Regions from separate parts of the Micromonospora sp. TSRI0369 genome, predicted to be linked through region 1. Evidence: riboswitches for the same ligand, from Rfam matches in the RefSeq annotation. Region 1 holds a riboswitch; the other holds the start of a gene.
What was found. A riboswitch is a leader RNA that binds a small molecule or an ion and turns the genes downstream of it on or off. The one in region 1 is predicted to bind cyclic di-AMP.
Positions count from the first base shown of each region.

Region 2: it holds a riboswitch for cyclic di-AMP, as region 1 does, so the genes downstream of both, AMK25_RS12715 (LysM peptidoglycan-binding domain-containing protein) here and AMK25_RS02460 (coiled-coil domain-containing protein) in region 1, are expected to answer to the same signal.

Region 1 is NZ_LIVU01000001.1:501,142-508,947, forward strand. Features, by position in the region: gene AMK25_RS02430 (heavy metal translocating P-type ATPase) at 1-1,805, opposite strand, end outside; gene AMK25_RS02435 (hypothetical protein) at 1,823-2,803, opposite strand; gene AMK25_RS02440 (heavy-metal-associated domain-containing protein) at 2,838-3,044, opposite strand; gene AMK25_RS02445 (metal-sensitive transcriptional regulator) at 3,125-3,424, shown strand; gene AMK25_RS02450 (SHOCT domain-containing protein) at 3,549-3,758, shown strand; gene AMK25_RS02455 (YibE/F family protein) at 3,922-5,214, shown strand; cyclic di-AMP (ydaO/yuaA leader) riboswitch at 5,369-5,499, shown strand; gene AMK25_RS02460 (coiled-coil domain-containing protein) at 5,504-6,529, shown strand; gene AMK25_RS02465 (carbonic anhydrase) at 6,590-7,249, opposite strand; gene AMK25_RS02470 (helix-turn-helix transcriptional regulator) at 7,409-7,750, shown strand.
Region 2 is NZ_LIVU01000003.1:854,786-862,591, reverse strand. Features, by position in the region: gene AMK25_RS12725 (M4 family metallopeptidase) at 156-2,219, shown strand; gene AMK25_RS12720 (YbaB/EbfC family nucleoid-associated protein) at 2,275-2,724, opposite strand; gene AMK25_RS12715 (LysM peptidoglycan-binding domain-containing protein) at 2,909-3,574, opposite strand; cyclic di-AMP (ydaO/yuaA leader) riboswitch at 3,573-3,744, opposite strand; gene AMK25_RS12710 (LLM class flavin-dependent oxidoreductase) at 3,889-5,451, shown strand; gene AMK25_RS12705 (winged helix-turn-helix transcriptional regulator) at 5,499-5,975, shown strand; gene AMK25_RS12700 (SDR family oxidoreductase) at 6,008-6,706, shown strand; gene htpG (molecular chaperone HtpG) at 7,597-7,806, opposite strand, start outside.

The DNA.
Region 1 (7,806 bases):
ACCGTGGCGTTGTCGCCGGTGAGCAGCACCGGTGTGAGCCCCAGCTCGCGCAGCCGGGCGACGGCCGTCCGGCTGGTCGGCTTCACCGCGTCGGCCACCGCGAGCACGCCCCGGGCCCGCCCGTCCCAGCCGGCCAGGATCGCCGTCCGGCCCGCCGCCTCCGCGCCGGTCGCGGCCCGCGCGACCTCCTCGGGTACGTCGAGACCCCGCTCGCGCAGCAGCCGCGCCCGGCCGACCACCACGGTCCGGCCCTCGACCGTGCCGGTCACGCCGAGCCCTTCGGCGTTGGCGAACTCGCCGACCGGCGGCAGCGGCCCGGCCTCGGCCGCGCCCTCGGCGACGGCCCGGGCGATCGGGTGCTCGGAAGCGGCCTCCAGCGCCCCGGCCACCCGGAGCAGCTCGGCGGCGTCCTCGCCGTCGGCGGGCAGCACCTCGGCCAGCGCCATCCGGCCGGTGGTGACGGTGCCGGTCTTGTCCAGCACCACGGTGTCGACCCGGCGGGTGGACTCCAGCATCTCCGGCCCCTTGATCAGCACACCGAGCTGCGCGCCGCGTCCGGTGCCGACGAGCAGCGCCGTCGGCGTGGCCAGGCCGAGCGCGCACGGGCAGGCGATGATCAGCACGGCCACCGCGGCGGTGAACGCGGCGGTCGTACCCGAGCCGGTGCCGAGCCACCAGCCGAGCGTGCCGGCGGCCAGCGCGATCACGATCGGCACGAAGACGCCGGAGATCCGGTCGGCGAGCCGCTGCACGGCCGCCTTGCCGGTCTGCGCCTGCTCCACCAGCCGCGCCATCTGGGCGAGCTGGGTGTCGCCGCCGACCCGGGTGGCCCGCACGACCAGCCGGCCGCCGGCGTTCACAGTCGCGCCGACCACCGTGTCGCCCGGCCCCACCTCGACCGGCACCGACTCGCCGGTGAGCATGCTGGCGTCGACGGCCGAGGTGCCCTCCTCGACCACGCCGTCGGTGGCGACCTTCTCGCCGGGCCGGACCACGAACCGGTCGCCGACCGCGAGCCGGTCGACCGGGACCTGGACCTCCTGGCCGCCGCGCAGCACCGCGACGTCCTTGGCCCCGAGTTCGAGCAGGGCGCGCAGCGCCGACCCGGCGGTGCGCTTGGAACGGGCCTCGAAGTACCGCCCGGCCAGGATGAACACGGTCACCCCGGCGGCGGCCTCCAGGTAGATGTTGCCGGCGCCGTCGCCACGGGTGATGTCGAGGCTGAACGGGTGCTTCATCCCGGGCATGCCGGCGTCGCCGAGGAACAGCGCCCAGAGCGACCAGCCGAACGCGGCGAGCGTGCCGAGCGAGACGAGCGTGTCCATGGTCGCCGCGCCGTGCCGCAGGTTGACCAGGGCGGCGCGGTGGAACGGCAGCCCGCCCCAGACCACGACCGGCGCGGCCAGCGTGAGCGAGGCCCACTGCCAGTAGTCGAACTGCCAGGCCGGAACCATGGCGAGCACGATCACCGGCACGGTGAGCACGGCGGAGACCCAGAGCCGCGTACGCGCGGCGCGCAGCTCGTCCACCGGCTCCCCGGCCGCTGCGGCCGCCTGCTCGGGCGGGGGCGGCACCACGGCGGTGTAGCCGGTCTTCTCGACTGTGGCGATCAGGTCGGCCGGCGCGATGTCGTCGGCGTACCGGACGGTGGCCTTCTCGGTGGCGTAGTTCACAGTCGCCTCGACGCCGTCCATCCGGTTGAGCTTCTTCTCGATCCGGGCGGCACAGGACGCGCAGGTCATCCCGCCGATCGCCAGCTCGATCAGGTTCGGCGCGGTGGGCAGCGCCTTTCCCGTGGCAGTCATCGCGGCGCCTCCGGCGCTCAACTGTGCCCGTGCCCCGGCGTGCCGTGTCCGGCGTCCGGGGTCGGTGCGGTGGTGGATGCCGGCGCGGTGGGCGCCGGCGCGGTCCGGTCGCCGGCCAGGACTGTGAACTCGGCCGTGTGCACCGCGTCGCCGTGCCGGAAGTCCAGGTAGAGACGGTACGCCCCGGCCGAGGGCACCTCCGCGGCGAACGTGATCGCCGGACCGGCCGGTGTGCGCCCGTCGCCGGGCGTGCCCTCCGGGTGCACGTGCAGGTAGGCAAGGTCGCCCTGCCGCAGCGCCACCAGGTGCCCGTACGCGCCGAGGTAGGGCTGCAGGTCGGTGACCGGCCGCCCGTCGCGGCTGACGGAGAGCGTGAGCCGGCTGGTCCGGCCCGGCTCCGGCGTGCCGGTCAGGGTGACTGTGTAGCCGTCGACCGTGGTGCTGGTGGCCGGTTCCGGCAGCGGACGGGCGGCCAGCTCACCGGGGACCGTGACGTCCAGGCCGAGCGTCAGCGGCTCGCCGCCTTCGGGCGTGAAGTCGGCGAACGCCCGCCAGGCCCCGGGGCCGTCGAGCGGGGAGGCGACCCGCCAGGTGCCGTCGCCGGCCATCTCCGGGTGGACGTGCCGGAACCCGGAGAGGTCCCGGCGGGCGACGATCAGGTGCATGCGCTTGTCGTGGGCCACCTCGAAGCGGGTGACCGGCGCGCCGTCCGGGCCGGTGATCCGGAAGGCGAACTGCCCGGCCGCCGCGGTGGCGGGCTGGAGCGTGTAGCCGCGTTCGGAGACGAGCAGCCCGCCGGGCAGGTGCGCGGCGGCGCCGCCCGCCTGGCTCTCGTCACCGTGACCGGTGTCGCCGGTCCCGTGGTCGCTGCCGCTGTCGTCGTGGCGGGTCTCGGCGGCCGGGGCGACGGGGTCGGCCAGGTTGCCGATCCCGTACGCCGCGCCGAAGACCGCCACGAGGCCGAGCGCGAAGCCGCCGAGCTTCGTCGCCGTATTCATGGTTTCTCCTCGTTCCCGCGGGTCCGTGGACCCGTCACGCACCGACGAGGTCGTAGCCGGCCTCGTCGACCGCCGCCCGGACGGCGTCCGCGTCCAGCGGGTTCTGACTGGTGACGGTGACCCGGCCGGTGGCCAGGTCGACCTGGACGTCGGTGACGCCCGGAAGCGCGCTCAGCTCGGTGCTCACCGACTTGACGCAGTGGCCGCAGGTCATGCCGCTCACCTGGTAGGTGCTCTCCATCTCGCCCTCCGATCCTATACCCCCTGGGGGTACTGTCGACACGTTAGCATACCCCCGAGGGGTACGCTATCCTCGTTTTCATGACCGCGCCGTCCAGCCCGACCCGGGGCTACACCGCCAGCAAGGACCAACTCCTCGCCCGGCTCCGCCGCATCGAGGGTCAGGTCCGGGGCATCGAGAAGATGGTCGAGGACGACCGTTACTGCATCGACGTGCTGACCCAGATCTCGGCCATCCAGGCGGCGCTGGACAAGGTCGGCCTCGGCCTGCTCGACGGGCACGCGCGGCACTGCATGCACGAGGGCGCCGCCGAGGGCCGGGCCGACGAGATGGCGACCGAGATGATGGCCGCCGTCGGCCGCCTGATGAAGCGCGGCTGAGGGGGACCTCCGGCCCTCGGAGCAGGGCACATCGACCCGACCCGACGCGCCCGCGCGGACGTACCGTCGAAGTGGCGGGCAGGCCGGCCCGGCGGACCCGCGGTGACGGACGGAGGGCGGCCCGATGATGTGGCAGAGCCCGATGATGGGCTGGATGTGGATCTGGTCCCTGCTGGTCCTCGCGGTGCTGGCGGGGCTCGTCTGGGCGGCCGTGCGGTGGACCGGCCCGCAGTACCTGGGCCCGACGACGGCCCGGCGCATCCTCGACGAGCGGTACGCCCGCGGCGAGATCGACGAGGACGAGTACCGGCGACGCCGGGCCGGCCTGGCCTGACCGCGCGGGCCGCGCGTCCCCGGCCACGGTGCCCGGGAGCGCTCAGCCGGGCTGCCTACCATGTCGGGGCGACGACCCGGACGTGGTCGACACGTCCGCGCCGGCCCGGTGACCAGACCGGTCCGGCGGACCAGGCGTCGCCGCGACCGTTGGGAGAGACGCCTTGGGTGCCGACCACACCCGCCCCGCACCGCCCACGCCACCGGGCGTACGGCGGCTGCTCGTCGCCGTCGTGGTGCCGCTGTTCGCGCTCACCGTGATCGCGGCGCTGGTGCTCTGGCCCCGGCAGGACCGGGAGCCGGTCGGCGGCGCGGACGTCCCCCGCTACCACGGCACCGTGACCCGGGTGGTCACCGAACCCTGCCCGCCGACCCCGGAGGCCCCGGAGGGCGCGGAGGGCGCGGGCGGCCCCTGCGGCACCGCGACCGTCACCGCCGAGCAGGGCCCGGACGCGGGCCGGCAGGTCGAGACGCCGCTGCCGGCCGGGCCGGGGGCGCCACGGGTCGAGGTCGGCGACAAGATCGTGCTGGTCGAGCTGATCGACCCGGCCGACCCGTCGGTGAAGTCCTACAACATCGCCGAGCACCAGCGCGGCACCCCGCTGATCTGGCTGCTGGTGCTCTTCGCCGCCGCGATCGTGGCGTTCGGGCGCTGGCGCGGGCTCGCCGCGCTCGGCGGCCTGGTGGCCAGCTTCGCGATCCTGCTCGGCTTCGTGCTGCCCGGCATCGGCGGCGGCCAGCCGCCGCTGCTGGTGGCGATCGTGGGCGCCGCGTTGATCATGTTCGTGGTGCTCTACCTGACGCACGGGGTCACCGCGCAGACGTCGGTGGCGGTGCTCGGCACGCTGGGCAGCCTGGTGATCACCGGCGTGCTCGGCCTGCTCGCCACGTCCGCCACCCACCTGACCGGCTTCGGCAGCGAGGACGCCACCACCCTGTCCATGTTCCGGGCCGACGTGGACCTGCACGGGCTGCTGCTGGCGGGCATCATCATCGGCTCGCTGGGCGTGCTGGACGACGTCACGGTCACCCAGGCGGCCACCGTCACCGAACTCGCGCACGCCAACCCGGGACTGTCCCGGCGGCAGCTCTACCGGGCGGCGACCCGCGTCGGCCGGGCCCACATCGCGTCCACCGTCAACACCATCGTGCTGGCGTACGCGGGCGCCTCGCTGCCGCTCCTGCTCCTGCTGGTCGCCGACTCCCGCCCGGTGAGCCAGATCCTCACGAGCGAGTTCCTCGCCCAGGAGATCGTCCGCAGCGCGGTGGCCACGCTCGGCCTGATCGCGGCCGTACCGCTGACGACCGCACTGGCCGCGATCGTGACCACCGCCGGACGGCGCGCGCCCGGCGCGGAGCCCGCGGAGCCGGCGGCCCCCGCGCCCCGTCCGCCGGCCGGACGCGACGACGCGCTGGAGGCGCTCGGCGGCGGAAGGAGTACGGAGGCGACATGGTGAGACTCCGCACGGTGACCATCGATTTCAAACGCGACGCTGGTCACGGCGGGCCACGGCGAAATCTCGCTATTGGTCGGCTTCCGGACGTAGATCCGCAGGAGTGCTGTCGGGTAACCTCGCTGCCGGTCACCGCCGAAGGCGCGCACCGGCGCCAGCGGTGCCGCCGCCCAATCGCCTACGGGCGAGCCGGGGAACCAGGTACATGGGGTGAATCCGCGCGAGCGGTAGGGGCCACTTCCGTCCCGAACCCGTCAGCTAACCCGGTCGGCGGCCGACGGAAGGGAACACTGTGACGCCACCCCTGCGCCGCTGGCTGACACCCCTGGTGGCCGTGCTGGCCTCGCTGGCAGTGCTGGCCGGGCCGAACGCGGCGACGGCGGCCCCCGCCGCCGCGGCCCCGAAGCCGTCCGGGCACGAGGAGGACGGCGAACCACCGCTCATCACCGAGGCCATCGACAGCGCCAACCGGAACTTCCTCCAGGCGAAGGCGAAGCTGGCCAAGTCGCAGGACCGCCAGCGGCGGCTGGCCGCCGAGGTGCAGACGGCACAGGCCGAACTCGAGGCGCTCAGCCCGCAGGTCAACCAGCTCGCCGCCCAGTCCTACCGGACCGGCCGGATGGGCGCGATGGCGATGCTGCTGGAGAGCAACTCGCCCGACTCGTTCGTCCGCCGCGTCAACGCCCTGGACGAGCTGAACCTCCTCAACGCGCAGCGCCTGGCCGCCATCAACGCGGTCAAGACCCGCGCCGAGCAGGCCAAGATCGCGCTCGACGCCGAGGTGCGCGAGCAGGAGAAGCAGAAGAACGCGATGGAGCGCGAGAAGGTGCAGGCCGAGCGCGCCCTCAAGCTCGTCGGCGGCCTCGGCTTCACCGGCGGCCTGGTCGACGCCACCTCACCGGTCGCCAAGATCGGTCCCGGCCGCACCGCCGACGGCGGCTGGAAGGCCGAGTCGTGCAGCGAGAACGACCCGACCACCTCGGGCTGCGTCACGCCGCGGACGCTGCACGCCTACAAGGAGGTCCGGCGCGCCGGCTATACGCGCTTCGTGGGCTGTTACCGGCCGGGCGGGCCGTGGGAGCACCCCAAGGGCAAGGCGTGCGACTGGTCGCTGCAGAACAGCGGCTTCGCGCCCTGGCACAACGACGACACCCGCAAGTACGGCAACGACGTGGCCGCCTTCCTCATCCGCAACGCCGACCGGCTGGGCATCTACTACGTCATCTGGAACCGGCAGATCTGGTTCCCGGCCACCGGCTGGAGTTCGTACAGCGGGCCGTCGAACCACACCGACCACGTCCACATGTCGATGCTCTGACCTGGACGCAGACAGAAGGGGCCGCCCGTGGGCGGCCCCTTCTGTCGTCCGGCGCCGCGGTCAGCCGGCCAGCGCCGCGTCCGCGTCCGCCGGCGCCGAGGGAGCGGGCAGTGGCGCCGGGACCTGCGCCACTGTCCGCACCTCGCCGCCGGAGAGCCGGTACGACATTCCCACCACCGTGCATCGGCCCGCAGCGACCCGCTCGGCCAGCACGGCGGACCGGGCCAGCAGCGTCTCCACGGTCTGCGCGATGTGGACGTCGACGATGCCGTCGAGGTCGTCGATCCCCTGCCGGGCGGCCCGCAGCAGGCTGGGCGAGACCGCGTCCACCACCGCGCCCAGGTGTCCGGCCGGCGCGGCGCCGGTGCGGACCCCCTCCCGGGCGGCCTGGACCGCGCCGCAGGAGTCGTGCCCGAGCACCACCACGAGCGGCGTACCAAGCACGGTGACCGCGTACTCGACGCTGCCGAGCACCTCGGGCCCGGCGGTGTGCCCGGCGGTACGCACCACGAAGAGGTCGCCGAGACCCCGGTCGAAGATGATCTCCGCCGCGAGCCGCGAGTCGGAGCAGCCGACGATCACCGCGAAGGGGTGCTGGCCGTCGGCCACTGCCGCCCGGTGCCCGGCGTCCTGATTCGGATGCTGCGGCACACCGGTGACGAACCGGTGGTTACCGGTGCGCAGTTCCGCGAGCGCCTGCTCCGGGCTTCTCGGCGTCATCTGCCTCACCTCGTCTACCTGGGGAACGACCAGGCCGTACGGCCTCACGACTTCACGGTCACACGACGTCTGGGGCACGTCAAGATTCGTGATACGCATTTCATACTTTCCCGTGCCGGGCCGCGTCCGATTCGGGTCGACCGCGTCGGTGGCCATAGCATGACCACCATGGCGACGACACCAGGTGAGGACGGGAGCCGCCGTAACTGGACCTTCCTCACCAATCACGGGCATGTGCTGCTGGCGATCGCGCGCAACCCCACCGCGCGGCTGCGGGACGTGGCCGACGAGGTGGGCGTGACCGAACGGGCGGCCCAGGCCATCGTCGCCGACCTGGAGGCCGGGGGTTACCTGCAGCGCACCCGGGTGGGGCGGCGCAACGAGTACACGATCAACCCGACGGGACGCTTCCGGCACCCGGCGGAGGCCGACCAGCAGGTCGGCGCCCTGCTGGCTCTCTTCGCCGCCGAGCCGGCCGGCGACGTCGCCGCCGACCGGTGACCGGCTCCCGCGACCGCGTGCGCCCGCGCGGGCGCGCGCGACGGTAATCTCACCGC
Region 2 (7,806 bases), on a different contig from region 1:
GAACCGCCGACCCCCGGCGACTCGCGACGGTCGATCTGTCGACCCGGAGCCACGCCGGCAGCTCCGGTGACCGGCCGTCACCCTGCCTCGCACCACCGCGCCGCCCGTCCCCACCGGGCTCGTGCGGCGCGCCTGTAGAACAGGAGCAAACCTCCGTGAAACTCTCACCTCGCCTCGCCGCGCTCACCGGCGCGGCCGCGGCCGGCGTGATCGCCGCCGGCACCGCCGCAGCCGTGCAGGCCGCGCCACCCGGGCCCGCCGCCCCCAACCCGGCCCAGGCCCGCGCGGCCGCCGCCGACTCGGCCCGCGCCATGGTCGCCGGCCGCCCCGCCTACCTGCAGGCCGGCGCCGACGACGCGTTCGTCCAGAAGCCGGTCATCTCCTCCGAGGGAACCCAGTACGTGCCGTACGAGCGCACGTACAAGGGCCTGCCCGTGGTCGGCGGCGACTTCGTGCTCGCCACCGACTCGGCCGGCAACCTCAAGTACGCCTCGGTCGCGCAGCAGCGGCCGATCGGCGCCCTCGCCACCACGCCCGCGCTGACCCAGGCCGCCGCCGCGACCACGGCGCGCGCCCAGCTCAAGACGGTCAGCGCGGTCGAGGGCGCCACGCTCGTGGTCTACACGCTCGGCGCCGCACCGGCGCTGGCCTGGGAAACCACGGTACGCGGCACCAGCGCGGACGGCCCGAGCCGGCTCACCGTCGACGTCGACGCCCGTACCGGCGCGGTCCTGCGCAAGCAGGAGCACGTGGTGCGCGGCACCGGCACCGGCGCGTGGAACGGGCCCAGCCCGCTCACGCTCAACACCACCCAGTCGGGCTCCACGTACACCATGAAGGACCCGACCGTCACCAACCTGAGCTGCCAGGACTCGGCGAACAACACCACGTTCAGCGGCTCCGACGACGTGTGGGGCAACGGCACCGCCACCAACAAGGAGACCGGCTGCGTGGACGCGCTGTTCTCCGCGCAGACCGAGCACAAGATGCTCGCCCAGTGGCTGGGCCGCAACGGCGCCAACGGCAACGGTGGCTACTGGCCGATCCGGGTGGGCCTCAACGACCAGAACGCCTACTACGACGGCAGCCAGGTGCAGATCGGCAAGAACACCGCCGGTCAGTGGATCGGCTCGCTGGACGTGGTGGCGCACGAGATCGGCCACGGCATCGACGACAACACCCCCGGCGGCATCTCCGGCGGCGGCACGCAGGAGTTCGTGGCGGACACGTTCGGCGCGGCCACCGAGTGGTTCGCCAACGAGCCGTCCAGCTACGACGCGCCGGACTTCCTGGTCGGCGAGAAGATCAACCTGGTCGGCTCCGGCCCGATCCGCAACATGTACAACCCGTCGGCGCTCGGCGACCCGAACTGCTACTCCAGCAGCATCCCGTCGACCGAGGTGCACGCCGCGGCCGGGCCGGGCAACCACTGGTTCTACCTGCTGGCGAACGGCAGCAGCCCGACCAACGGGCAGCCGTCCAGCTCGACCTGCAACAGCAGCAGCGTGACCGGCCTGGGCATCCAGAAGGCCATCAAGATCATGTACAACGCCATGCTGCTGAAGACCTCGTCCTCGTCCTACCTGAAGTACCGCGTCTGGACATTGCAGGCGGCGAAGAACCTCTACCCGAGCAGCTGCACCGAGTTCAACGCGGTCAAGGCGGCCTGGGCGGCGGTCAGCGTACCGGCCCAGTCGGGTGAGCCGACCTGCGCCGGCGGCACCCCGACGCCCACGCCGACCGCCACCACCACCCCGCCGTCGGGCGGCTGCTCCGGCAACAAGCTCGCCAACCCCGGCTTCGAGTCGGGCAACGTGAGCTGGACCGCCTCGTCCGGCGTCATCACCACGGACAGCGGCCAGGCGGCGCACGGCGGCTCGTACAAGGCGTGGCTGGACGGGTACGGCTCGTCGCACACCGACACGCTCAGTCAGTCGGTGACGATCCCGGCCGGATGCCGGGCGACGTTGAGCTTCTGGCTGCACATCGACAGCGCGGAGACGACCACGAGCACCGCGTACGACAAGCTCACCGTCAAGGCCGGCAGCACCACGCTGGCCACCTACTCCAACCTGAACAAGGCCACCGGGTACGTGCAGCGGTCCTTCGACATCTCGTCGCTCGCAGGCACCACGGCGACCATCTCGTTCAGCGGCGTGGAGGACAGCTCTCTGCAGACGTCCTTCGTCGTCGACGACACCGCGGTCACCCTGAGCTGACCGTGGCGTAGCGCGGCCGGTCGTCGTCCTCCCGGCGGCCGGCCGCCTCGTCGTCTCAGGCCGGGCGCCCGGCCCGGGACGAGGTGCCGCGGTCACGATGGATCCGGGCGGCCGCCTCGTGCATCGCGCGGCCGAACAGCTCGGCCTGGTCACCCATGCTGCCGAGCCGGGCGGCGAGCGCGTCGGCGTCGGCTCGCGCCGACGCGCTGACCTGTGCGTCCAGCTCGGACAGTGCGTCGTTGGCGGCGGCGACGAGGTGTCCGCTGAGGACGTCGAGGGGCTCGCCGGCCAGCTCCGGGTCGATCGTCACGGAATCCAGCCGGCCACCCTGGACGGCGACCGCGCGGACCCGCCCACCGGCCGCAGTGCCCTCGGCGCGCAGCAGGTCGGCCGGTTCGCCGTCGGCGTGCGCCGAGGCCCGGGAGCGCATCGCGGTGAGCGCCTGCTGCGTGCGGGTCAGCAGCTCGTCGAGGCTCGCGGCCGCCGAGAACGGGTCGTTGGTCATATCCGCGCTTTCTTCACGTCTTAGCCGATCATCGTGACCCTAACAACCGGCTCCGACGAATCGCGATCACCGGCCGTCGCGGGCCGTGTCCCGGCGCCGGGAGCAGGCCGGACATCGGCGACACGGCGTGTCGCGGACGGCCGGACGCCCGGCCGGGGCGAACCGGCCGGGCGTCCGGATCAGGTCAGCGCAGACGCAGCCGCTGACCAGGGAAGATCAGGCCGGGGTCGTCGCCGACCACTGCCCGGTTGCGCTCGTGCAGGGCACGCCAGCCGCCGTCGACGCGCTGCGCCACGGCGATCTCCGACAGCGTGTCCCCGCGCCGGACCACGTACGTCCCGACGCCGGACGACAGCTGCGGCGCCGCCTTCGTCGCGGCCCGTTCCGGCGCGGCCCTGCGCGTGACGGCCCGCTCCGGGGCGGCCTTCTTCGAGGTGGTCTTCTTCGGGTTCGCCTTCTTCGGGGTGGCCCGCTCGGACCGGGTCGCGGCGGCGCTCGCCGAGCCGCCCTTCCTGCCGCAGACCGGCCACGCGCCGATGCCCTGCCCGCGCAGCACCTTCTCGGCGACGGCGATCTGCTCGGACCGGCTGGCCAGGTCGGCCCGGGCGGCGTACTTCTGCCCGCCGTAGCCGTTCCAGGTGGCGCGGGAGAACTGGAGCCCGCCGTAGTACCCGTTGCCGGTGTTGATCTTCCAGTTGCCGCCTGATTCGCAGCGCGCGACCGCGTCCCAGTTGACGCCGGCGCCGGCCGGCGCGGCCGGGCCGAACAGGGTCGCGGCGCCGACGGCGGCGCCGGCCAGGACTGCTCCGAGAGCGATACGGCGGCCCCGGGCTGAGTATTCAGTTGCCATGTGGATTCCTCCACGCCGACGAGGTGAGCTGTCGGGTTCGGGCCGAGGAGCCCGGCCGCCGGTGGCGGCTTCACCCCGAGGTGACGAGGCACCGTGGTACGTGTGGTTCCCCCGCTCCCGCGCGACGTCCGGTAACCGCGGCCGGCGGCGGGACTAGGCGTTTCCGGCCTACGGTGTCCACGAATGCGAACGGAACCGACGCTATGGACGGTTTGCGACGATCATCCACTTCTTGTGACCCTGTTCACCCGGCCGGGCTACCACCTGTGGAGCTACGGTGGCAGGGCTGAGCAAGATCACGGGAGGCGGGACGGATGACCGATCACGGACACGAGCTGACCTTCGGCGGCTTCATCACTCCCGCCGCCGGGCAGCCCGACCAGGTGGTGGCGCTGGCCACGCTCTGCGAGCAGGTCGGGCTGGACCTTGTCACGTTCCAGGACCACCCGTACCAGCCGGGCTTCCTGGACACCTGGACGCTGATGTCCTACGTGGCCGCCGTCACCGAGCGCATCCGCCTGGCCGGCAACGTGCTCAACCTGCCGCTGCGCCAGCCGGTGGTGCTGGCCCGCAGCGTGGCCAGCCTGGACCTGCTCACCGGCGGGCGGGTCGAGCTGGGACTCGGCGCGGGCGCGTTCTGGGACGCGATCGAGGCGACGGGCGGGCGGCGCCTGTCCCCCGGCGCGGCGGTCGAGGCCCTGGACGAGGCGATCCGGGTGATCCGCGAGGTCTGGGACACCGACCGCCGGGGCATGATCCGGGTCGACGGCGAGCACTACCGGGTGGTCGGCGCCAAGCGCGGCCCGGCGCCCGCGCATCAGGTGGGCATCTGGGTCGGCGCGTACAAGCCGCGCATGCTGCGCCTGGTCGGCCGCGCCGCCGACGGCTGGCTGCCCTCCCTGTCCTACCTGCCGAAGGGCCCCGACGAGCTGCCCGCCCTGAACGCGCTCGTGGACGAGGGCGCTCAGGCCGCCGGGCGCGACCCGGCCGAGATCCGCCGCATGCTCAACGTGAACGGCACGTTCGCCCGCTCGTCGGCCGGCTTCCTGGCCGGTCCGCCGGAGCAGTGGGTGGAGGAGTTGGCCGGGCTCACGCTGGAGCACGGCGTCACCACGTTCATCCTCGGCAGCGACGAGCCGCGCGCGATCCAGATCTTCGCCCAGGAGGTCGCGCCCGCGGTGCGGGAGCTGGTCGCCGGCGAGCGCACCGCGCCGGGCAGCGGCGCCCGCGCGGTCGCCGACGAGACGGCCGCCACCGGCGGCCCGGCCACGCTGGCGGTCACCCCCACCCCGGACCCGGGGGTACGCCTGAGCGCGCGCCGCCCCTGGGACGAGTCGACCCGGCCGACCGCCCCGCCACCACCGGCCGGACAGGTCTACCCGGCCCGGGGACAGGCCGCCGGGCAGCACCTGGTGGACGTGCACGACCATCTGCGCCAGGAGCTGGCCCAGGTGCGCGACCTGCTGGAACAGGTCAAGCGAGGCACTGTCTCGCCGGGCCGGGCGCGGGCCGCGCTGAACGAGATGACCATGCGGCAGAACAACTGGACGCTCGGGGCGTACTGCGCGGCGTACTGCACCATGGTCACCCAGCACCACGGGCTGGAGGACGCCTCGATCTTCCCGCACCTGCGCCGCTCCGAGGCCGGGCTGGCGGCCGTGCTGGACCGCCTCGAGGAGGAGCACGTGGTGATCCACGGCGTGGTGGAGAGCGTCGACCGGGCGCTCGTGGAGCTGGTCCGGCGGCCCGGCGACTTCACGCAGCTCCAGGAGGCGGTGGACCTGCTCACCGACACGCTGCTGTCGCACCTGTCGTACGAGGAGCACCAGATCGTCGAGCCGCTGGCCCGGCACGGCTTCTTCCCCGGCCAGCTGTGAGGTAGCTGGCTTTTGCTTCCCTAAGCCAGGGGGGTACCGTCGACGCCATGACGGACCTCCTTGCCCAGCGTGACTCCTGGTCCACCGCCAACTGCTCGATCGCCCGGGCGCTGGAGGTGGTCGGCAACCGCACCACGCTGCTCCTGCTGCGCGAGGCGTCGTTCGGCACCCGCCGCTTCGACGACTTCGCCCGGCGGGTCGGCGTCAGCGAGCCCGTCGCCGCCGCACGTCTCAAGCAGCTCGTCGCCGACGGGCTGCTCGACCGGCGCCCCTACCGCGAGCCCGGGCAGCGCACCCGCGACGAGTACGTGCTCACCTCCAAGGGCAGCGACCTGATCCCGGTGCTCGTCGCGCTGCGGCAGTGGGGCGACACGTACGCCGCCGACGAGGCGGGCCCGGCGGTCCGGGTGACCCACGACGAGTGCGGCGCGGCCGTGCACGCCCGGCTGCGCTGCGACGCCGGGCACGACGTACCGCCCGGCGAACTGGCCGTCCTGCCCGGTCCGGGCCTGCTGTCCGCCTGACCTCTCTTCCTCACCACCTCTCGGAGCGAGACATGAAGATCGCTGGAAGCACCGCCCTGGTCACCGGCGCCAACCGTGGCTTCGGCCGGCACCTGGCCGCCGAACTCGTCGCGCGCGGCGCCACCGTCTGGGCCGGCGCGCGCAACCCGGACACCGTGAACCTGCCCGGCGTCACCCCGGTACGCCTCGACATCACCGACCCCGCGTCGGTGGCCACCGCCGCCGAGCGGGCCGGGGACGTGACGCTGCTCGTCAACAACGCCGGCGTGAGCACCGGCGCCGACCTGCTCGACGGGGACCTCGCGCAGATCCGGCTGGAGCTGGAGACGCACTACCTCGGCACGCTGTCGGTGGTACGCGCGTTCGCGCCCCGGATCGCGGCGAACGGCGGCGGGACAATCCTGAACGTCCTGTCCGCGCTGTCCTGGTTCACGTTCCCCGGCGTCGGCGCGTACGGCGCGGCCAAGGCCGCCGAATGGTCGATGACGAACGCCCTGCGCCTGGAGCTGGCCGACCGGGGCGTCCGCGTCGCAGGGCTGCACGTGGGCTACATGGACACCGAGATGGCCGCCGCCGTACCCGGCCCGAAGGCCGACCCGGCGGAGGTCGCCCGGCTCGCTGTCGACGGCATCGAGGCCGACAGCTACGAGATCCTGGCCGACGACGTGGCCCGCCGGGTCCAGGCCGGCCTGTCCGGCGGAGTGGCCGCGCTCTATCCCGCGCTCCCCTGATCCGCCGCTCCGCCTCGCCGAGGTGGCGGCGTCACCTCGGCGAGACGGCGCCGATCACGCTCGGCGCGCCGCCCGGCGAGCACCAGCCGCGGATGTTCGGCATCCACGCGGCTGCTGCCCGGCGCGCGCATCGAGCTCGGTCCGGCCGGCCGCCAACGGCGGCCGCTTCGGCACAGCCGATCAGCGCCCCCCGACACGAACCTGGCACCCGCCGCACCCAGCTCCACCAGATCCGCCCCGGCCCACAACGGGCCTGTAGAACCACCCCACCGGGCCGCTCACTCACCGAGAGTTGGGACACCCCATCGTGATCCACTCCAGTTCGGCGAGGTGGCGGTGTCAGAGGCGGTCGGATGCCGCCACTTCGGCGTACTGGAGTCGATCAAGCAGCAGCCACGACAACCGCCCGGGCACAGTCGATCAACAGCCTTCGACAAGGCCCCGACATCAGCCGGCGCCCGCCAAGCGGTGCTCCGTCCGATCCGCCCGATCCACACCTGCGCACCCGGCCGCCCCGCCGACGCGGGCGCCCGCAACACCATCTCCACCAGGGCGCTCACTCACCCATAGCCCCTGACATCCCTGCAGGTGGGATCGATCTTCCCCACTCTGAGACACCCCAGCGTGATCAACACCAGCTCGCCGAGGTGGCGGGGTCAGGGCCCGTCCGATACCACCACTTCGGCGGGCTGGAGTGGATCAAGCAGCAACCAGCCGCCCGCACGAGCCCGGCGAAGGACTGACCCGACAACTGCCCGCATCGACTTCCCGAGGCTTGATCGACACCAGCTCGCCGAGGTGGAGGCATCGGAGGCACCCCGATACCGCCACCTCGGCGTAACAGAGTCGATCAAGCCAGCCAGGTCGGGCCGAGCCGAGCCGAGCCGAGGCTAGAGGCCGCGGGCCAGTCGGTCGGCCAGGATGCGGGTGAACCGGGCCGGGTCGGCCAGCTCGCCGCCCTCGGCCAGCAACGCCATGCCGTACAGCAGCTCGGCGGTCTCGGTCAGCGCGGCCGTGTCGCCGCCCTCGCCGTGCGCCTTGCGTAGGCCGGTGACCAGCGGGTGGGCCGGGTTCAGCTCCAGGATCCGCTTGACCTGGGG